Regions from separate parts of the Mangrovibacter phragmitis genome, predicted to be linked through region 2. Evidence: predicted binding sites of a transcription regulator. Region 2 holds the regulator's gene; each other region holds the start of a gene.

Region 1 (7,508 bases), 1.8 Mb from region 2:
ACTGTCAGGGTCTCCTTTCTGGCGGGCTGTAAGGGCTCTGGCATCCATCATATGCGCATACCCCATATTGTATGCGGCCAGCGCAAACCAAATCCGCTCATCTTCCGGAATAGTTTGCGGAATTTTGTCCATCAGTTTGGTCAGATAACGTGCGCCACCACTGATACTCTGCTCCGGGTCTAGCCGGTCTGACAGCCCCATGCTTTGTGCTGTGTTGCGGGTTAACATCATCAACCCACGCACACCGGTTGGCGACGTCGCCAGTGGATCCCAGTGGGATTCCTGGTAGGAAATCGCTGCCAGTAATTCCCAGTTCATACCTGTGGCATATTTCTCAAACAGGGGGCGTAAATCGGGTAATACATTGTCAATCGCGCGCAAAAAAGTTCGCGTATCAACATAATCAAAATCACCTACGTGGCCCAGGTATTTTTCTTCCAGGCGCGCAAGGGTACCGTCTTCGCCAATTTGGTTAAAGAAATCCAGCATAGCGGCAGGAAGGCTGCCATCATTTTCTTTGCGGCTGAACCAGGTGACAGGTTGTTCATCGGTGACATCCTGCACAATCGCCAGTTGTGGATGCACCCGCTGAAATACACTGATTGCGACGGAATCGGCAATAGTAAAGTTAATTTTCCCCTCAACCACTTGTTCCATCAACGTTGTCATGTTGTGCCGGGCATCGGTTTGCCAGGTCAGATCCGGGTAGTGGGTTTCCTTCAGCGCCTTCAAGTCATCAATTACTGCCTGGCCTGGGGAGAGCACCAGTTCACCGGGTTTGACACCACCCAGAGAACGTGGGTGTGGGCTACCCATGCGATACACCATTTGCTGTGAAACTGAATAGTAGGTTGGCCCTGCCTGGTAATTTTTAGTGCGCTGTGGGCTGTAGATAAGCCCGGCAGCAAGAATGTCTGCTTTACCACTGTCCAGGTCATCGAACAGTTGATTCACATTCTGGCGAACGGTTACTTCAAGTTTAACGCCCAGGTAATCGGCAAACGCGCTGGCAAGCTGGTAATCCAGTCCATCGGGTTTGCCATTGACGGAGTTCCAGGTAAGTGGTGAGCTAATTGTGCTGACGCGTAAAACTCCCCGGGACTGAATTCCGGCGATTTCATTTTCGGCTTTGCCTAACCAGGAAATTGAGGGCCACAATGCCACTGCAAGCAACAAGGTTACGACACCGATGAGAAGATAATTAATCTTTAACTTTTTCAATTAGTTAAATCTTTACGGTGTAAAACAGTCAGCTAACAATAGTCATTCAGTAGTGGTATCCAGTGAGGAACTGAGCGGCATTTTGCTTAACAAAACGCCAGTTGGCAACCCGTCCGCACAAATTGCCACAATAACAGACATCACTGCTGCGGGATTTTATTTCTGCGCAAACGGTTTCGTCAGCGGCTGGTATTCTCTATAATGACGCCCGTTTTCCCCCGAAATACCTGGCTAAGCGTCTATTGGCCCTTCGAAGACGAGAGATTTAATGATGGAAATTCTGCGTGGTTCGCCTGCATTGTCGGCATTTCGTATTAACAAACTGCTGTCCCGCTTTAAGGATGCTCATCTGCCAGTGAGCAATATTTACGCCGAGTATGTTCACTTTGCTGACCTCAAAGCACCACTCAGTGCCGATGAACTCGCCCGCCTGCAACGCTTGCTGAAATATGGCCCGACCCTGACAGAAAACGCACCGGTTGGGCAGTTAATCCTTGTCACTCCACGTCCTGGCACTATTTCTCCGTGGTCTTCTAAAGCGACCGATATCGCGCATAACTGCGCTCTGGTTCAGGTCAGTCGTCTGGAACGTGGTGTTGCTTACTATGTTCAGGGTTCACTGACAGAGCAACAGTGGCAGCAAGTGTCTGAGTTGCTGCATGACCGAATGATGGAAACCGTATTCAGCAATATGAACGATGCTGAGCGGCTGTTTGCTCACCACGAACCCGCACCCGTTCAGTCGGTCGATATCCTTAGTCAGGGGCGTCAGGCGTTGGTTGATGCCAATATCCGTCTTGGCCTTGCTTTAGCTGAAGATGAAATTGATTATCTGCAGGATGCGTTTACTCAGCTAGGCCGCAACCCGAACGACATCGAACTGTATATGTTCGCGCAGGCGAACTCAGAACACTGCCGCCATAAAATCTTTAACGCTGACTGGGTTATTGATGGTGAAGAGCAGCCTAAATCGCTGTTTAAAATGATCAAGAATACATTCGAAACCACGCCAGACCATGTGTTGTCAGCTTACAAAGACAACGCAGCGGTTATGGAAGGTTCAACGGTTGGGCGTTTCTTCGCTGAGCGCGGTTCTGACCATTATGATTTTCACCAGGAAGAAGCGCATATCCTGATGAAAGTTGAGACTCATAACCACCCAACTGCAATTTCGCCATGGCCGGGTGCTGCAACGGGTTCCGGTGGGGAAATTCGTGATGAAGGTGCCACAGGCCGTGGTGCAAAACCTAAAGCTGGGCTGGTCGGATTCTCAGTATCCAATTTGCGTATTCCCGGTTTTGAACAGCCGTGGGAAGAAGACTTCGGTAAACCTGATCGCATTGTTTCCGCTCTGGATATCATGCTGGAAGGCCCACTCGGTGGCGCTGCGTTTAACAATGAATTTGGTCGCCCGGCATTAAATGGTTATTTCCGTACTTATGAAGAGCGGGTAACCAGCCACAACGGTGAAGAACTGCGTGGTTACCACAAGCCAATTATGCTGGCAGGTGGTATTGGTAATATTCGTGCCGATCATGTTCAGAAAGGGGAAATTCCTCCGGGGGCCAAACTGATTGTATTGGGTGGCCCGGCGATGAACATTGGTCTGGGTGGTGGCGCTGCATCTTCCATGACTTCCGGCCAGTCTGATGCGGACCTGGATTTTGCCTCTGTTCAGCGTGATAACCCGGAAATGGAACGCCGTTGCCAGGAGGTTATTGACCGCTGCTGGCAACTGGGCTCTGACAACCCGATTCTGTTTATTCACGATGTTGGCGCGGGTGGTCTGTCAAATGCGATGCCTGAGCTGGTCAGTGACGGCGGGCGTGGCGGGCGCTTTGAATTGCGCGATATTCTGAATGATGAACCCGGTATGAGCCCGCTGGAAGTATGGTGTAACGAGTCCCAGGAGCGTTATGTCCTGGCCGTGGCTCCAGAACAACTGGCCTTGTTTGATGAATTATGCCGCCGTGAGCGTGCGCCTTATGCAGTCATTGGCGAAGCCACTCAGGAACAACATCTGACCCTGAATGACCGGCACTTTGATAACCAGCCAATTGATATGCCGCTGGATGTGTTGTTGGGCAAAACACCGAAGATGACCCGCAATGTAACCCGTCTTAAAGCCGAAGGTAAGGCACTGGCATGTTCAGCGATTAATCTTGCCGATGCAGTAAAACGCGTAATGCATTTGCCGGTGGTTGCGGAGAAAACCTTCCTGGTCACGATTGGTGACCGTACTGTAACCGGAATGGTTGCGCGGGATCAGATGGTGGGTCCGTGGCAGGTTCCGGTGGCAAACTGTGCTGTTACCACCGCCAGTCTGGACAGCTACTATGGTGAAGCAATGTCCATGGGCGAGCGTGCTCCGGTAGCACTGCTGGACTTCGGCGCATCTGCTCGTCTGGCTGTTGGCGAAGCGCTGACTAATATCGCCGCTACGCACATTGGTGATATCAAGCGTATTAAATTGTCAGCAAACTGGATGGCCGCAGCCGGGCACCCGGGCGAAGACGCCGGGTTATACGAAGCAGTGAAAGCCGTTGGCGAAACGCTGTGCCCGCAATTAGGGCTGACCATTCCGGTGGGTAAAGACTCCATGTCAATGAAGACCCGCTGGCAGGAGGGCAACGAACAGCGCGAAATGACTTCTCCGCTGTCGCTGGTTATTTCCGCTTTTGCGCGTGTGGAAGACGTGCGCAGTACCGTAACGCCACAATTGCGCACTGGTGCCAACGCACTGTATCTGGTTGACCTGGGTGAAGGGGCAAACACCCTGGGCGCAACGGCACTGGCGCAGGTTTACCGCGGCCTGGGAGATAAACCGGCTGATGTCCGCGATGCCGCTAAGCTGAAAGGCTTTTACGATGCCATGCAGGCTCTGGTGGCTGAGGGTAAATTACTGGCCTACCACGACCGTTCAGATGGTGGCCTGCTGGTAACGCTGGCGGAGATGGCCTTTACAGGGCACTGCGGTGTTCAGGCGGATATTTCTGGGCTGGGTGACACATTGCCAGCCCTGTTCACTGAAGAGCTGGGTGCGGTTATTCAGGTTGCCGAAGCCGACCGCGCTGTTGTTGAGCAATGTTTGCAAAGCCATGGCCTTGGAACCTGCGTTCACTACCTCGGCCAGGCTGTGGAAGGGGACAACTTTACCCTGACCGCCAACGGTGACACTGTCTATAGCGAAAAACGCTCTCAACTGCGCATGTGGTGGGCGGAAACAACCTGGCAGATGCAGCGCCTGCGTGATAACCCGGATTGCGCTGACCAGGAACATAACGCGAAAGCCAACGAGCAGGACCCTGGCCTGAATGTAGCGTTGACCTTCGATATTAATGAAGATATCGCCGCCCCATATATTGCTACTGGCGCTCGTCCAAAAGTGGCAGTACTGCGTGAGCAGGGGGTCAACTCACATGTGGAAATGGCCGCAGCATTCCATCGTGCAGGTTTTGACGCTATCGATGTCCATATGAGCGACTTACTGTCTGGCAAGCGAGACCTGGAAGCTTTCCAGGCGCTGGTTGCCTGTGGCGGTTTCTCTTATGGTGATGTGTTAGGCGCCGGGGAAGGCTGGGCAAAATCCATTCTGTTTAACGAACGCGTTCGTGACACTTTTCAGGCTTTCTTCCACCGTCCACAAACCCTGGCTTTGGGGGTGTGTAACGGTTGCCAGATGATGTCCAACCTGCGGGAATTAATTCCTGGCAGTGAATTGTGGCCGCGCTTTGTTCGTAACCACTCAGATCGTTTTGAAGCACGTTTCAGCCTGGTTGAAGTGGCGCAGAGCCCGTCATTGTTGCTTGAAGGTATGGTGGGTTCGCATATGCCAGTTGCCGTTTCCCATGGCGAAGGCCGTGTGGAAGTGCGTGATGCCGCACACCTGGCCGCGCTGGAAAGTAAAGGGCTGGTGGCGTTGCGCTTTATTGATAACGCAGGCAGCGTAACTGAAAACTACCCGGCTAACCCGAATGGTTCTCCTAATGGTATTACAGCCGTTACCAGTGAAAGTGGCCGTGCGACTATCATGATGCCACACCCGGAGCGCGTATTCCGTACTGTCAGTAACTCATGGCATCCGGATAACTGGGGAGAAGACAGCCCCTGGATGAGGATTTTCCGTAATGCCCGTAAGCAGTTAGGGTAATATCGTTTCAGGTAGCCAAATGGTATTCCGGTGATGTCAGCCGGTTTGTTATTTGTCTGAAGCCTTCCGTAGGGAGGGCTTCTTTTTGTTTTGCTGGTACAGTCTGGTTTGCTGTGTCGCTGGTGTGTCTCTTTTTGCCAACAGAATGAATATTGTAGTGTCTCCATTTGGAGACGTTTAACTTATTGATTATAATTATTTTTATGGTTTTTATTATAAACCGTCTCTTTTTGGCGACACCTCGTCCCGTCGGCTATGATGTTTCTTATCGCTTTTCTGACATTAATCTGATAACAATCAGTATATTAGGCTGTTTTTTTGAACATGGCATGGTATATGCATAAATAAAGCCAGTGGCTCATTCACCTGTTTATGTCAGCCCCATTTAGTTGGCCGCGCTACATAAAACTCGAATGACGCACAAAAAGGTGCCTGCCGTCCAACTACTGATTATTGCATTGCTTTATCAGGCTCAGGGCGAAACGTTGAGTTAGGCACCGCCTGAATTCTGAACAAAGGCAGGGGTTTTATTCCCTGCCTTTGCTGTTTCTCCGCCTGGCGCTTTTCACTGGCTTACTGGTCAGTTAGCATCGAATGATTCAGGATGATGTGAGACAACCATGTTACTACCCCGCCAGCTTACTCCCCGCTCACTACGCCAACTGGTTATTATGGCGTTCTTGTTAGTATTGGTCCCCTTGTTGGTTCTGGCCTGGCAAGCCTGGCAGAGTCTGAATGCTTTGAGCGACCAGGCCGCACAAACCAACCGCAATACTCTGGTGGATGCCCGCCGAAGTGAAGCGATGACCAGCCTGGCACTGGAAATGGAACGCAGTTACCGCCAGTTTTGCGTACTGGACGATGAGACATTGCGCAATGTTTACCAGACACAGCACAACCGATATCTGGCGTTGCTGGATGCGTGGAACAGTGGGTTGCCAGATAGCACAATTTTGCAGCAACTGCGGGGGAATCTGGATGCTCTTTCACACCTGCAGTGTACCAACAGTGTGCCGGAGAAGCGGTCAGCCCGGAATCTGGAGACCTTTGCCGATAACAATGCCTTACTGGTTCAGGCGACAAGGGCAATGGTTTATTCCCGCGGTCAGCAACTCCAGCAAGAAATTGCTGAGCGGGGTCAATTCTTTGGCTGGCAAGCCTTAATTTTATTTATTGTCACTCTGGTGCTGGTGATGCTGTTTACCCGCACTATCATCGGGCCGGTAAAAGCGATAGAAGCAATGATCAACCGGCTGGGTGAAGGGCAATTTCTTTCCAGTGAAGAAAGTGTCAAAGGGCCGAAAGAACTCCAGGTTATAAGCCAGCGTATAGTCTGGTTAAGTGAGCGCCTGGCCTGGCTGGAATCTCAGCGCCATGAGTTTTTGCGGCATATTTCTCATGAGTTAAAAACGCCTCTTGCCAGCCTGCGTGAAGGGACTGAATTACTTGCCGATGAAATTGCCGGGCCGCTCAACGCAGACCAGCAGGATATCGTACAAATACTGGATTCAAGTAGTATCCAGTTACAAAAGTTGATTGAGCAATTACTGGATTACAACCGAAAAATAGCAGAAAGCACGGTCGAACTTATGCCTGTCGATTTGGGGGTATTAATCAACCAGGTTGTCAGTGCTAATGCATTGCCTGCAAGAGCGAAAATGATGCATACCACAATTGAACTTGATGCGCCTTACTGCCTGGCTGATCCTGTTCAGCTCACCACTGCGCTGGACAATCTCTACTCCAACGCCGTGCACTATGGTAATGAATCCGGTAGTATTTACCTGCATTCAGCCCGCTCTGGTCAGTACATCAGTATTGATATAGTGAATACCGGTACGCCCATTCCTGATTCTGAAAAGAATATGATTTTCGAGCCCTTTTTTCAGGGCCGTCAGCAACGCAAAGGTGCCGTGAAAGGCAGTGGGCTTGGCCTCAGTATTGCTCGCGACTGTGTACATCGTATGCAGGGAGAACTGACCATAGTGGAACACGAAAAAGGTGATGTCTGTTTTCGCATTACGTTGCCTGTAGTTAAAACGGAAGTTGAGACGGAACACTTAAAAAATGCCTAATTCTTTTAGTACCTGTCGTTCACCTGTATGCAGGTTCCCTTTGCGGGCTATGTTATACCGGG
Region 2 (7,508 bases):
TTTGCTGTTCAGCTGAAATTGTTACACCGTATACCGACACACCGTAATTTTTTGCTGCAAATGCCGCAAGCCCACCCCAGCCGCAACCAATATCCAGCAAGGTCATTCCCGGCTTGAGCTGCAGTTTTTCGCAGATCATTCTCAGTTTATCCTGTTGTGCAGTTTCCAGGTCAGTGGCTTTTTTCCAGTAGCCACAGGAATATTGCATAAAAGGATCGAGCATTCTGGTGAAGAGGTCATTACCCAGGTCGTAATGCTCTTTACCAACAATCCAGGCTCGTTTACGGTTTTGCAGATTAAACAGGCGGGCGGACAGAATACGCAACGTATCTTTAAAATGATGGGGGAGTTGGTTTTCCAGACCATTTCTGAGCACTTTAGTGAAAAACAGGTCAAGACGGTCGCAATCCCACCAGCCGTCCATATAACTCTCACCTAATCCCAAAGAACCTTGCTGCAATATGCGTTTAAAAAAATCAGGATTTTTTACCTGGATGTCCGCAGGACTATTACCATTTATCGCGACACCCGCATGTGACAGCAATTCACTGACAATGCGGAACCATTCATTATCTTTTATCGCGGTTTCTTCTATACACGATGAACTCATAGTTTCTCCATCACCTGACTGTGAGCAGACACTAAAAAAGCGTAGTCGCTAATTTGACATTGTGAGTTGTCTCACAGCAAAAAAAAACATAAGCCCGGAACCGGACGCGATATAAAAGCAGGTGGTCGCCTGATGACAGGCCATCTGAAAACGGGAGTCGGGGCCCCCGAAAGAAAGAATGCAGGCCCGGTATCCCGAGCCCCATATCAGTATATGCCGCGTAACAATGTGATTCAATAGAAAATTGTTAGCAAGCTAATTACAAAAAAATGACATTATCGCTAACGTGTGGAGCGGACGGGATGAGGGGTTTTGGCAACGGCTATTGCCTGTAACTGGTAGCCTACCCAGGCAGGAACCAGGGTGCTTAACATAATGCTGGTTGTGGCAATCAGCGGTGTGGATACCATCATGGAAACCAGCAGGCTTGCCAGAAAACAAAGCCCCAGTTGCAGCGTGTTTTGTAATGCGGCTGCCCGCCCGGCAGCCTGAGGAAACGGCTGCAGGGCCTGTGCCACGACAACAGGATAAATTGCACCGTTTGCCAGCGCCATCAGGCAGAAGGGTACCAACAGGCTGACCAAAGAAGGCGATGTGGTCAGTGACACACCAAAAACAGTGGCAACACTCACGGTAAATATCCCCAGCATCCAGGGTAACATTTGCCGCCCTTGCCACTTTTTCAGTGCACTACGGCAACCAAAACCGCCCAGCAAAAAAGCCAGTGTTTGTGGTACATAGCTCAGTCCTATTGCCTCAGGCCCGAACCCCATTTGGTGAAGAATAAAGGGGGAACCTGTGAGCCAGGCAAAAAAACTGGCTGAGCAGGCCGCATATATGATGACATTGCCGCAGTACCCTTGATGACGCAACAAAGAGGAGTAAAGGGTGGGTTGAGAATGCGCTGTACGTTGTGGGCGTTGTGCACTGGTGTAATGCCTGAGGGGTAAAATCAGCAAAAGTGTAATGAATAACAGACAGGCGAATATTGCCTGCCAGGTAAAATGGCGCAGTATCCAGCTACCGGCAAGAGGAGCCAGTGCCGGGGAAAGCGCAACCAAAGGCATAATGGTGGCAAAGACGCGATTAGCCTGTTGCCCGGAGAAACGGTCAGTAACCAGTGCCTGCCAGCTTACTGTTGCGCAACATACCCCAACGGCCTGCATAAACCGCAAAACCAGAAATGCTGTTGGTGAAGTGACGAAAAAAATCCCGGCACAACTCAGTGCAAAAATCACCAGCCCGGTCAACAAAACAGGGCGGCGACCAAAATGGTCTGAGAGTGGGCCCCAAATTAACTGGGCCAGAGCGAAACCGGCGAGAAACACACTCAAACTGGCACTGATGGCAGACGGGGGAGCCCCCAGTGAGACCTGAATGGCACTAAACGCTGGCAGGTACATATCGGTTGCCAGAAAGCCCAGCATGCTTAGCCCTGCAAGCCAGGTAATAAAGAGACGGGAGGTACTCATGGTCAATCCTGATATAACAAAATTCGTGGCGTGAGTGTAAAAAGTGCATCCATCTTTGTGAAACGCTAAAATTTGCTTATTCCTTTCAAAATTTTTGCAGGCAGGTTATGTGGTCAGAATATGCACTTGAAGTGGTGGATGCCGTCGCTCGCAATGGCAGTTTTAGCGGCGCTGCCCAGGAGTTACACCGTGTACCTTCGGCAATCAGTTATACAGTGCGACAACTGGAATCCTGGCTGTCGGTCGAACTGTTTGAACGCCGCCATAAAGATGTAGAACTGACTGCCGCTGGCCGGTGTTTTTTACAGGAAGGTCGCAGTGTTATCAAAAAAATGCATGAAACACGCCTGCAGTGCCAGCAGATAGCGAATGGCTGGCGTGGTTCACTGGCTATTGCGGTCGACACCATTGTCCGTCCGGCAAGAACCCGTCAGTTGGTGCAGGATTTTTATCATCAATTCCAGGATGTGGAGTTGCATGTACGGCCGGAAGTGTTCAATGGTGTGTGGGATGCGCTGGCAGATGGGCGGGTCGAACTGGCGATTGGCGCGACACAGGCTGTGCCTGTCGGTGGGCGGTACGGCTTTCGTGATATGGGGAGCATGGCATGGCGTTGTGTGGTCGCTGCATCGCACCCGCTTGCGCAGATGACAGGTTTTATTGGCGATGACGTACTTCGCCAGTGGCCATCTCTGGTTCTGGAAGATACCTCGCGTGAACTGCCTAAAAGGATAACCTGGCAACTCAGTAATCAGCGTCGGATAGTGGTACCCGACTGGCAGTGTGGTTTTGCCTGCCTGAGTGAGGGCATCGGTATCGGCATGGTGCCGGCGCACATGGCACAGCCATTTATTGAACGCGGTGAATGGGTGAGTCTGCGGCTTGAAAATCCTTACCCCGATTCTGCCTGTTGCCTGACATGGCGGCAAAGTGATGCCTCGCCAGCTTTACAGTGGGTGCTGGATTATCTGGGAGATAGCGGCACTCTGAACAGTGAGTGGTTGCGGGAGCCGGGTCAACTCCCGCAGGATGATTAACGGCGATAATCCATGAACGGGCCATCAGCAACAGAACGACGTTCAATAAGGCGGGGATGAACCTCAATAGTCTGGGACTCTTCGCGCTTATTGATAATTCTGTCGAGCAGCATATTAAAAGCCGTCTCGCCGAGAGAATCTTTGGGCTGGTGAACCGTGGTCAGTGCCGGGGTAAAGTAACGCGCGTTGCGCACGTTATCGTAACCAATAATCGAGATATCCTGCGGCACACGCAGCCCCATTTCATCGGCAGCACAGATAGCCCCCATCGCCATTATATCTCCGCCACAAAACACAGCTGTTGGGCGTTGCGGACAGGTAAGGATTTGCTGCATAGCGTTGTAGCCAGACTCGGGTTCGAAATCGCCGTGAACAACCCATGACTCAGGGACATTGATACCGGCTTCGCTCATTGCTTTCATGAAGCCGGAAAGCCGTCCTGAGCCGGTGTTGCGTTCCAGTTGACCTGATATCACGCCAATTTCCCGGTGTCCACGCTCAATTAAATACCGGCCAGCCATGTAACCGCCTTCGAAGGCGTTATCAATGACAGAGTCGGTAAAATCTGCCCGTGCTTCACCCCAGTCCATAACCACCATCGGAATATGGCGGTACTCTTCCAGCATAGACAGCAGTTCCTGGGGATATTCTGAACACATAACCAGCAGGCCATCAACGCGCTTTTGCGCCATCATTGACAGGTAGGCTCGCTGCTTTTCAAAATTATTGTGCGCATTGCCGAGAATCAGTGTGTAGCCTTTGGCAAAACAGCTGTTCTCAACCGCTTCAATAATTTCAGCAAAATAGGGGGCCTCACTGCTCGTGGAAAGCAGACCAATAGATTTTGTGTGGTTCACTTTCAGGCTGCGTGCTACCGCGCTGGGTGAATAGTGCAGTTCTTTAATTGCTGCCCACACCGCATTACGGGTGTCTTCCGCAACAAAACGCGTTTTGTTAATAACGTGTGATACGGTTGTAGTGGAAACGTTTGCGCGTTTCGCGACGTCTTTTATAGTTGCCATTTGATGTCACTCCAGACCATACCCTAAACTCCTGAAATATAATTGGTTAAACGTTTGCCTGGGCTTATCCCTGTAAGCAACGAATTGGGTTGCCAGCATGCCGGGATTGCGACATAAAACGAAAAGGAGGGGATAGTGGCCGGTACGTAATAAGTCAGCGTGCGATTTTGTCTTATATTGAGTAAAAGTGGAAGTGCTAAAGCACATATCAAACTAAATCTTTAAGGATTTTACGGCCAAACTGTGTAAAAATGATCTACACCCACTTTTTACAGGGAATAAGGAATTAATCATGCCAACTGAATTGAGATATTCACTGACTACGACTGTTATTACCTTAGGTCTGATTGTTGCAACGGCGCTGATTGCCATCCTGCATTAAGGCCTGTACTGTTTTTACACAGTTATCGTTGCCCAGGCGGTGGCGTTGTTAGTTTTGTGCCTTACTGACAACTAATACACTATCGCCTGGCTGTTGCGTTTTTCTCCCTTTCTGCCCCGATACTACCTGCAGCACTGATTCTTTACCGTTTAGCAAAACTCTATTATCACTATTGCCACTTTTCAAAACGAAGTGTGACTGACATCATGTTTTCATCTTTTTTGTCTGTGCCTGCGTTGCTTTGCGCTGGCTAAAAATTGAGGTAGTGATGAAAGTCAATTTTCCATTACTCGCTCTCGCAGTAGGCGCTTTTGGGATTGGTACCACTGAGTTTTCACCTATGGGGCTGTTACCTGTTATTGCCGAAGGTGTGCATGTTTCGATTCCCGCAGCCGGGATGCTGATTAGCGCCTATGCCGTTGGGGTAATGATTGGCGCCCCTTTGATGACACTGTTGTTGTCGCGTTATTCACGGCGAAATGCCCTGGTTTTTCTGATGAGTATTTTTACTTTGGGTAATGTGCTCTCTGCTGTGGCTCCGGATTATGGCATGTTGATGTTTGCCCGTGTGATAACCAGCCTGAACCATGGGGCATTTTTTGGCCTGGGGGCTGTGGTGGCTGCCAGTGTTGTCCCCGCGAATAAACAGGCCAGTGCTGTCGCAACGATGTTTATGGGGCTGACGATTGCCAATATCGGTGGGGTGCCGGCGGCAACCTGGCTTGGACAGTATATTGGCTGGCGTATGGCTTTCCTGGGGATTGGTGCGCTGGGGCTGGTAGCCATGTTCAGTTTGTTTATGACAATTCCGGCTGGCATTCAGGGCCACAAGCCTGATGTGGCGAAGGAACTGAAGGTTCTTGTCCGACCTCAGGTACTGGCAGCACTGCTCACAACTGTCCTGGGTGCTGGCGCGATGTTCACGCTGTACACCTACATTGCTCCCGTACTTGAAACTATTACAGGCGCAACACCCGGGTTTGTCACGGCCATGCTGGTGCTTGTCGGTGTTGGCTTTTCTATTGGGAATTATTGGAGTGGGCGGTTAGCGGATAAATCAGTGACAGGCACGCTGATTGGTTTCCTGGTGCTACTGATTACCAGTATGGCACTGGTGCCCTGGGTGGGTAAAAGCTATGCCGGTGCCGCGTTGATGATGATTGTTTGGGGGGCTGCAACATTTGGTGTGGTTCCGCCTTTGCAGATGCGAGTTATGCGTGTTGCCAGTGAAGCTCCGGGCCTTGCTTCATCTGTTAATATCGGCGCTTTTAATCTGGGGAATGCGCTGGGAGCTGCAGCTGGTGGGGGGGTAATAACTGCAGGCCTGGGTTACAGTACGGTACCCGTTATGGGCGCAGTAGTTGCTGCGACAGGGTTGTTACTGGTATTGATTAACCGCCAGGTGGATAACCGTGTTTGTGACACAGTTGACTAAGTTCACACTTTTTCGGTCAAAAAAAAAGCGAAGCACGAGCTTCGCTTTTTTATCGTTACCGCGATTATGCAGCGAGATTTTTCGCAACAAATTCCCAGTTTACCAGAGCCCAGAAGTGCTCCAGGTAGTTAGGGCGAGAATTACGGTAGTCAATGTAATAGGCGTGTTCCCACACATCAACAGTCAGTAACGGTGTCGCACCTGCAGTCAGCGGTGTACCGGCGTTAGAGGTGGAAACGATAGCCAGGCTACCATCTGCCTGTTTAACCAGCCAGGTCCAGCCAGAACCAAAGTTCTTAGCTGCGGCATCGTTAAATTTTGCTTTAAAATCAGCAAAGCTACCGAAAGCAGCATTGATGGCATCAGCAATTGCACCAGTCGGTTCGCCACCTGCGTTAGGTGCCAGACAGTTCCAGTAGAAAGTGTGGTTCCAGACCTGAGCTGCATTATTGAACACACCACCTTCAGAAGAGCAGATGATCTCTTCAAGGGACTTGCCTTCGAAAGGGGTACCTTTAACCAGGTTGTTCAGGTTGGTCACGTAAGTTTGATGATGTTTACCGTAGTGGTATTCCAGTGTTTCCACAGAAATGTGCGGTTCAAGCGCATCTTTTGCATACGGTAATGCAGGTAATTCAAATGACATTGCTTCACTCCTTGTTATTGTGTACTTAACAAAAATAACACACTTTATAAGGCTTTATGTTACCAATATAAAACTAGAATAAAAAGAATGCCTTGCCTGCTCCAAAAAAGCAGGCAAGATTTTATCGCAGGGTTTTTGGCGTCATTACCCGGCGCGCACCTACATAATGGCGCTGCCAGTAATCTTCACTCAGGGAGGTTATCTGGATGTCCTGCCCACTACGCGGAGACTGAATAAATTTTCCACCCCCAATGTACACGCCTACGTGGTCTGCACTACCCCGGCCTTCAGTACGAAAGAACACTAAATCGCCACTTTGTAGTTCCCCTCGCTCAACAGGGGCTGCGTCTCTCAGGTGATACATTTCATTGGCGGTACGCGGAATATGGAATTTAACTAAATCTTTGTAGGCATAGTAGACCAAACCGCTGCAGTCAAACCCAGTACGTGGGGAACTGCCTCCCCAATGATAGGGTTTGCCAATCTGATTCATTAGGGTAGATATAGCTGCAGTTTTGGCCCGTAACACTTTCTTATGTGCTGCGGTTGTTAGCGGACGTGTTGTTTTTACCTTCACACAATGTTTTTTATGGCCTTTGCGTGCCCGTGAGCACTGCTCTGTCCACACCGTTTCCATTTGAACTTCATTGCGCACCAGGCGAGAAGACCTGCCCTGACGAACCGTGGCCCGGGTATGATTTTTAGCTGTATGTGTGGTGTGCCTGGTGGTTTTTATTACTGGCTTTTTGGCAGAAGCCGAAACACTGTGGGTTTTACGATTAGTGGATTTGGTGCTGTGGGTACTGGTTTTTTTGCTGCTGTGTTTGGGAATAACATTGCTGTGGTGCGCCTTCTGCAAAGCCGAATGGCGGGTATGTTCCGACGCCTGAGTTGAAGGCGTCCA
Region 3 (7,508 bases), 460 kb from region 2:
TCGCAAGACGATTCAGCGTGAACAGAACCGTATTCGTATGCTTAACCAGGGCCTCCAGAGTGTTTCCTTCGGGCAGGTTAACAGTGTGCGGCTGAATGTGAATATCCGTGAAGCACATGCCACACTGCTGGATGTTCTTTCCGAGCAGCATGAGCAACACCAGGATCTGTTTAACAGCCAGCGCCTGACTTTCTCTGAAGCACTGGCAAAACTCTATCAGCGCCTTAACCCACAGATAGACATGGGGCAACGTACACCGCAAACCATTGGTGAAGAGTTGCTGGATTACCGCAACTATCTGGATATGGAAGTGGAAGTTAACCGTGGCTCTGACGGTTGGCTGCGGGCGGAAAGCGGTGCGTTGTCAACGGGTGAAGCAATTGGTACCGGGATGTCCATCCTCGTGATGGTGGTTCAGAGCTGGGAAGATGAATCACGTCGCCTGCGTGGGAAAGATATTTCACCTTGCCGGTTGTTGTTCCTTGATGAAGCAGCACGTCTGGATGCGAAGTCGATTGCGACACTGTTTGAGTTGTGCGAACGCCTTGAAATGCAGTTGATTATTGCTGCGCCGGAAAATATCAGCCCGGAAAAAGGCACCACTTATAAACTGATGCGTAAAGTGACTGCTCAGGGCGAACATGTACATGTTGTTGGGTTGCGTGGTTTTGCTCCACCATTACCGGAAACAAGCCAGGATGCAGCCCCGGCAGCATCCGATGCCTCCTGATTAAACAACCAAACAAAAAAACGGGCAGTGGCCCGTTTTTTGTTTTACATACAGGATGTTACTCAGGATTTTTGCCGTCTGATATATTTTTGATTTATCTTCATGCATTAATAAAACGCCGCCATTTGGGGTGTATTTAACTATCTTTACAAATCAGCGCGACAAGCCGCCAGTCTCTTTATATACTTGGGGCAAGTATCACCAGGAGTTGTTAATTGATTTACCTGATGAAATAGCATTAAAGGGGGCAGGGACGTGCAAAGTAAGACGAAGCAAATCTTTCGTTTGTCAGTATTAAGTGCAAGTTTTTTTGTGGGGCTGACAACGAGCGCGCAGTTATGGGCCGATGAACCGGCCATCATCCCCGATGATGCCAATGCGGTGGAAGTACCTCAGGTTGTAGGTGATGATGCTTCCGCTACTGATACGCAGGCGGTGTCTGTGTCTCCAGAATCAGTTACTCAGGCTAAATCAGCATTGAAACAACTGGCTGACGGGTTCTCACCCGCATATCCTGAACAACTGGCTCGTTTATATGCCTTGCACCAAATGCAGCCCGTGTGGAATAACCGTGACGCAGTGAAAGCCTTTCAGCAGCAACTGGCTGAAGTGGCAATGGCGGGGATCCAGCCACAGTTTACCCAGTGGGTGGAGCGGCTGACCGACCCTGCTGTTACTGGAATGGCGAGAGATATCGTATTATCTGATGCCATGTTTGGTTACCTGCAATACGTTACTGGTGTGCCCAAAAACGGTAACGTGTGGTTATACAGTTCAAAACCGTACAAACTGGCGCCACCACCTGCAGCCGCTATAGCAAAATGGCAGAACGCGCTGCGTAATGGTGCTTTTGCTGAATTCATTGATTCCCTTGCTCCGCAGCACCCACAATATGCTGTTATGCATAAATCACTCCTGAAACTGTTGTCTTATTCAGCAACTGACTGGCCTCAGTTGACCGCCAGGAAAACATTGCGTCCGGGTGACCGTAGCCCGGATGTTGTGGTTTTGCGCCAGATTATCAGTGATGTAGACCGGGTTTATAGCGGGGCGGGTATTGTTGCGCCATTAGCATCGACGCCCGCAGCTGCTGTCGTTACAGCCAGTGATGTAGTTAGCCCGTCGGCGGCTCCTGTTGGTTCGGCTACTGGTTCCCCCAGTTCCCCTGAAGCAACAAGTGGTGAAGCAAGTGAAGCCGTTGACGCATCCTCAAGTGATATTTACGACAAAACTCTGGTTGCCCAGGTTGAGCGTTTCCAAAAGTGGCAGGGGCTGGCAGATGACGGTGTGGTTGGTCCTGCGACGCGTAACTGGTTGAACGTCTCGCCAGCTCAGCGAGCAGCATTACTGGCTCTGAATATCCAACGTTTGCGTTTGTTGCCAGATAAAATGGAAACCGCCATTATGGTGAACATTCCTAACTTCTCGCTGATTTACTATTCTGGTGGCAGCGAAGTACTGGCATCACGGGTTATCGTGGGGCGGCCAGACAGGAAAACACCGTTAATGAGCAGTGCGCTGAATAACGTGGTACTGAACCCACCGTGGAATGTGCCCGGTACGCTGGCACGTAAAGATATTCTGCCGAAAGTCTGGAATGATCCTGGTTACCTTGATCGTCATGGTTACACTGTGCTCAGTGGCTGGAGCCGCGATGCAGAGGTGATTAATCCGTTCATGGTTGACTGGGCGACAATTACCCCATCTAATCTGCCATTTCGTTTTCAGCAGAAACCCGGTGCGCACAACTCCCTGGGGCTGTATAAATTTAATATGCCGAGCACCGACGCCATTTATTTGCATGACACGCCAAATCACAATCTCTTCAACAGAGATGTGCGTGCGTTGAGCTCTGGGTGCGTGCGTGTGAATAAAGCCTCTGAACTGGCAAATATGTTACTGCAGGATGCAGGCTGGAACGACGCGCGTATATCCCAAACGTTAAAAGTAGGGGACACGAGGTATGTGCCTGTTCGGCATAAAATTCCGGTGCGGTTATATTATCTGACCGCTTTTGTTGGTGCTGATGGCCATACACAATATCGAACAGATATTTACAATTATGACAACACTGCTGTTTTGGGGGCGAAAATTTTGCCAAAAGCGGAGCAGTTGATCCGCTAATTACCAGGTAAATAAGCAGTTTCTGGTTGTATGAAATGTAATGAAGCGTAAAAACGGCCTGTTTTTGCGCTTATTCCTTCGTTTACCCCGTATTGACTGTGCGTTATAGGCCAGTTAAGGTGCCTCAGTGCGCCTGAAATGGCTTTTTCTTATATTTTTTACTCAGAATACGACCAGATGAATAAATTAGATTATAACCGCCGCCGCTTACTGACGTTGGGCGGGATAGCGCTGGGTGCGGCCGTATTACCAGGCCAGGCATTTGCAACTTTATCCACTCCCCGCCCCCGTATCCTGATGTTAAATAATTTAAATACTGGTGAATCCATTAAGGCTGAATTTTTTGATGGTTCCCATTATATAAAAGATGAACTTTCCCGCCTGAACCATTTTTTCCGTGATTACCGGGCAAACCGCGTTCGCAATATTGACCCTAAACTTTTCGACCAGCTGTATCGTTTGCAAGGTTTACTGGGCACACGTAAGCCTGTGCAGCTTATTTCTGGCTACCGTAGCCTTGATACCAATAATGAATTACGGGCTCACAGCAAAGGCGTGGCTAAACAAAGCTATCACACCAAAGGCCAGGCAATGGATTTCCATATTGAAGGTCTCTCTCTGAGCAATGTGCGCAAAGCAGCCTTGTCGATGCGGGCAGGTGGTGTAGGATATTATCCTCGTAGCAACTTTGTTCATATTGATACAGGGCCGGTCAGGCACTGGTAAAAATCCGGCTCAGCCGGATGTGGAGAATTATGAATTATCACATTATTCCGGTGACCGCATTTGCGCAGAACTGTTCGTTAATTTGGTGTGAAGAAACCCACGAAGCCGCACTGGTTGATCCGGGGGGAGATGCGCAAGTCATTATTGATAATGTCACTCGTCAGGGTGTGAGTGTAACGAAAATATTGCTGACTCACGGCCACCTTGACCACGTTGGCGCAGCTGCTGAACTGGCGGCACATTACAATGTGCCAGTGATTGGGCCGCAGCAGGAAGATACATTCTGGCTTGAAGGGTTGCCAGCACAAAGCCGTATGTTTGGTCTTGAAGATTGCCAGCCATTAACGCCGGATCAGTGGCTTGAGGAAGGCGAAACTGTCACTGTCGGGCAAATGCATCTGTCGGTCCTGCATTGTCCCGGACACACGCCAGGGCATGTGGTGTTTTATGACAAGCTCAGTGCTTTGCTGATTTCCGGCGATGTGTTGTTTAAAGGCGGGGTAGGGCGTAGTGATTTTCCCCGTGGTGACCACAGCCAGCTCATTGCCTCAATAAAGAATAAATTATTGCCCCTGGGCGATGATGTCACTTTTATTCCCGGCCATGGTCCTCTTTCAACACTGGGTTATGAACGCCTGCACAACCCATTCCTGCAGGATGAACAGCCTGTCTGGTAAGTCATCTGCAGAGATAAAAATACCCGCTCTGACTGGCGGGTATTTTTGTTCTGAACGCTGTAATAACGGCAGATGCCGTTTGTTCAGGTGTTAAAGCACGGCAACGATAGCTTCACACAAGGGAGCCATATTATCGGGTGTCATGCCTGCAACATTGATACGCCCTGAAGCCACAGCGTATACCCCAAACTCATCACGCAGCCTCAGCACCTGCTCTTTGCTCAGGCCACTGAATGAGAACATACCGTTTTGCTGAATGATAAAGCTGAAATCCACCGTCGCACCTTTTTCCTGTAGCGTATTCACAAATAACTGCCGCATACGCTGAATGCGCTGGCGCATATCGGTCAGCTCTTGTTCCCACAGGGTACGCAGTGCTTCATTGCTCAGGATAGTGGCAACAACCGATGCACCATGAGCTGGCGGGTTGGAATAGTTGGCACGGATGCAAATTTTCATCTGGCTGAAAGCCCGGTCCGCATTCTCGCTATCTGCCGCAACCAGTGTACAGGCACCGACGCGTTCATTGTACAGGCCAAAGTTTTTGGAGTAAGAACTGGCGACAATCAGTTCTTTGTGTTGAGCGGCGAAGAGGCGCAGGCCCTGTGCATCTTCTTCCAGGCCACGGGCAAAACCCTGGTATGCGAAGTCAAACAGAGGCAGCCAGCCTTTTTGAACCGACAGTTTTGCCAGTTCAGCCCACTGCTCTTCTGTCGGGTCAATCCCCGTCGGGTTGTGGCAGCAACCATGGAACAGTACTACATCGCCAGCCTGAGCTTGCTGCAGGCTGGCAACCATGCCATCAAAATCCAGGCTATGGCTTGCTGCGTCGTAATACTGGTACTCACGCACTTCCAGACCGGCGGCGCTAAAGACACTCTTATGGTTAGGCCAGCTCGGGTTGCTTACCCAAATGCGTGGCACAGCCGTGTTTTTGGCGATAAAGTCAGCAGCAACGCGCAGTGCCCCTGTTCCACCAGGTGTTTGGGCTGTACGGGCTCGTTTATCGGTAACGATGGCGCTTCCCTGGCCAAATAATAATTCCTGGGTACAGCGGCCAAATTCCGGAATACCGTCAATGCCGAGGTAGTTCTTGGTGCTCTCATTTTCCAGCAAATAATGTTCTGCTTTTTTAACACTGGTCAGAACAGGGGTTTTACCGGTTTCATCTTTATAAACACCAATACCAAGGTTAATTTTCCCCGGGCGTTCATCAGCACGAAACAAATCGGCCAAACCCAGGATAGGATCAGCAGGCGCGGCAGTTATGTTCTCAAACATGACATTTTTCCATTGTGGTAACAGAAGGGAGCTTCGCTATCAGGGTAACGGGAGTTAAGGTAATTGCCAACCGTTTGGCTTAAAAAGAGTGACCAGAGGCGAAAGTCAGGCTGTTATACCGGGTGGAATAAAAAAAACAGGGCCAAAGCCCTGTTTTTATATCCATAACAACCATGTTGTCTGGAATTAGAACTGGTAAGCAACACCGATGTTCAGACCGTTGTCAGTACCAACCCAGCTGCCGTATTTGCGAGTAAAGTCGTTAGCATTCAACAGGTTGAAACGGTAATCACCGTATACGTTGAAGTTTTTATTGAAGTAGTAAGTAGCACCTGCTTCAATGTATTTAGCTACATCGTAGTCACCGGTTACACCATTAACAACCAGGTCTTTACCCTTGCTCTGTACATAAGAAATGGACGGACGCAGGCCAAAGTCAAACTGGTACTGAGCAATGGCTTCAAAGTTCTGCGTTTTGTTCAGGAAGGTCGGTGCCTCAGCGCTGTTGGTCACGTAAGAGGTATTACGGGTTTCTGAATAAACAGTTGCCAGATAGATATTGTTGGCATCATATTTCAGGCCAGTTGCCCAGGATTCAGCTTTTTTGCCGTCGCCATTACCTTCAGCACTTACGGTACGTTGGTCAGCCAGACGGTGTGAATTGCTGTATGCTGCAATTACGCCAAAGCCATTGAAGTCATAGCCCAGAGAAGTACCGAAACCGTCGCCATTGGAGTCTTTGGCTGCGTCAGTATCATTTTTGCCCTGGTATTGCAGAGCGAAGTGCAGGCCATCAACCAGACCGAAGAAATCGCTGTTACGGTAGGTGAGCATGCCAGTACCACGGCTGGTCATGTAGCTTTCAGTGTTACCACCACCCCAGGTTTCGCCAGACATGGACGGAGCCATATCGGTGTAGGATTCAACGTCGTAAACCACACCGTAGTTGCGACCATAGTCCAGAGAACCGTAGTCAGCGAATTTCAGGCCAGCGAAAGCCAGACGGGTTTTGTTGGTCTGGCTACCTTCTGGTGCGTTAGCCATAGCACGGTATTCCCACTGGCCGTAACCGGTCAGCATGCTGTTGATCTGAGTTTCACCTTTAAAACCGATCTGAGCATAGCTGCCATCCTTGCTGTTGGAGCTGTCACCAGAGGTAACCATGTCACGTTCACCAACAACTTTACCGTACAGATCCAGTTTATTGCCGTCTTTGTTGTAGATTTCAGCTGCGTTTGCAGCACCTGCTACGAGCAGAGCCGGGATTACCACTGCCAGAATATTGCGCTTCATCATTATTTATTACCCTCATTGGTTTTTTTGTAACACCTGTCACCTTCGCCAATAAACTCTGTAAAAAATTTACGGAACTTATGCCATCAGTGTGGTGTCTTTCTGTGTCTGAGAGGCATCTTTCCATCCATGTAACCGTTTCGCCAGCCTGAAAGTGCTACAAATGTCGCAATACCGTTTCAGGAAGAAAAAATGTGTAACAATTTATGTATTTTGGGGAACTTTGTGAAGTGCTTCAAATTTCGCAACTATCTGGCTTAAGAGAAGGCAATAACCAACTTATATATATGAATTTCTTATGCATTATATCCGGCAGATATTTTTGTGGGTGAAAAACAAACAATCGTGATGTGGGCTGGTGGTTGAGATGCTGAGGGGTTTACATTGCACAAATTTTGTGCGCAATGAAACAATTTAGTTACCGGTTACACGGTTGCTCTGGTACTTACAGTCGGTTTCATTGCGGGTTTTTTAACAGTCAGTGCGAAAAAAAGACCGCAACTTGTGCGGTCTTTGTAGAAATATAACGAAGATTTTCGCCAACCGGGTATCAGAAACTTGCGTTACGCGGTGTCCGTGGGAATGGAATTACATCGCGCACGTTCTGCACGCCGGTTACATAGGCTATCAGGCGCTCAAAGCCCAGCCCGAAACCAGAGTGTGGTACGGTGCCGTAA

The links. Region 2 encodes PurR, which represses purine synthesis genes. Its sites were predicted from a motif close to CANGCAAACGTTTGCNTG; they were not measured.
Region 1: purL (phosphoribosylformylglycinamidine synthase) is a predicted target of PurR. The motif match lies at 1,385-1,402, and genes of this name have one in related genera.
Region 3: MPHASIOC01_RS03060 (amino acid aminotransferase) is a predicted target of PurR. The motif match lies at 5,602-5,619, and genes of this name have one in related genera.

The regions. Positions count from the first base shown of each region.
Region 1 is NZ_CP134782.1:2,963,633-2,971,140, reverse strand. Features, by position in the region: gene mltF (membrane-bound lytic murein transglycosylase MltF) at 1-1,221, opposite strand, end outside; gene purL (phosphoribosylformylglycinamidine synthase) at 1,490-5,371, shown strand; gene MPHASIOC01_RS14265 (hypothetical protein) at 5,706-5,777, shown strand; gene MPHASIOC01_RS14260 (HAMP domain-containing sensor histidine kinase) at 5,992-7,446, shown strand; gene MPHASIOC01_RS14255 (two-component system QseEF-associated lipoprotein QseG) at 7,496-7,508, shown strand, end outside.
Region 2 is NZ_CP134782.1:1,124,398-1,131,905, forward strand. Features, by position in the region: gene cfa (cyclopropane fatty acyl phospholipid synthase) at 1-610, opposite strand, end outside; gene punC (purine nucleoside transporter PunC) at 892-2,082, opposite strand; gene punR (DNA-binding transcriptional activator PunR) at 2,190-3,119, shown strand; gene purR (HTH-type transcriptional repressor PurR) at 3,116-4,141, opposite strand; gene MPHASIOC01_RS05415 (YnhF family membrane protein) at 4,434-4,523, shown strand; gene MPHASIOC01_RS05420 (MFS transporter) at 4,792-5,958, shown strand; gene sodB (superoxide dismutase [Fe]) at 6,023-6,604, opposite strand; gene MPHASIOC01_RS05430 (C40 family peptidase) at 6,726-7,508, opposite strand, start outside.
Region 3 is NZ_CP134782.1:662,484-669,991, forward strand. Features, by position in the region: gene mukB (chromosome partition protein MukB) at 1-730, shown strand, start outside; gene ldtD (L,D-transpeptidase) at 986-2,854, shown strand; gene MPHASIOC01_RS03050 (YcbK family protein) at 3,032-3,580, shown strand; gene MPHASIOC01_RS03055 (MBL fold metallo-hydrolase) at 3,610-4,257, shown strand; gene MPHASIOC01_RS03060 (amino acid aminotransferase) at 4,348-5,538, opposite strand; gene MPHASIOC01_RS03065 (porin) at 5,725-6,834, opposite strand; gene asnS (asparagine--tRNA ligase) at 7,382-7,508, opposite strand, start outside.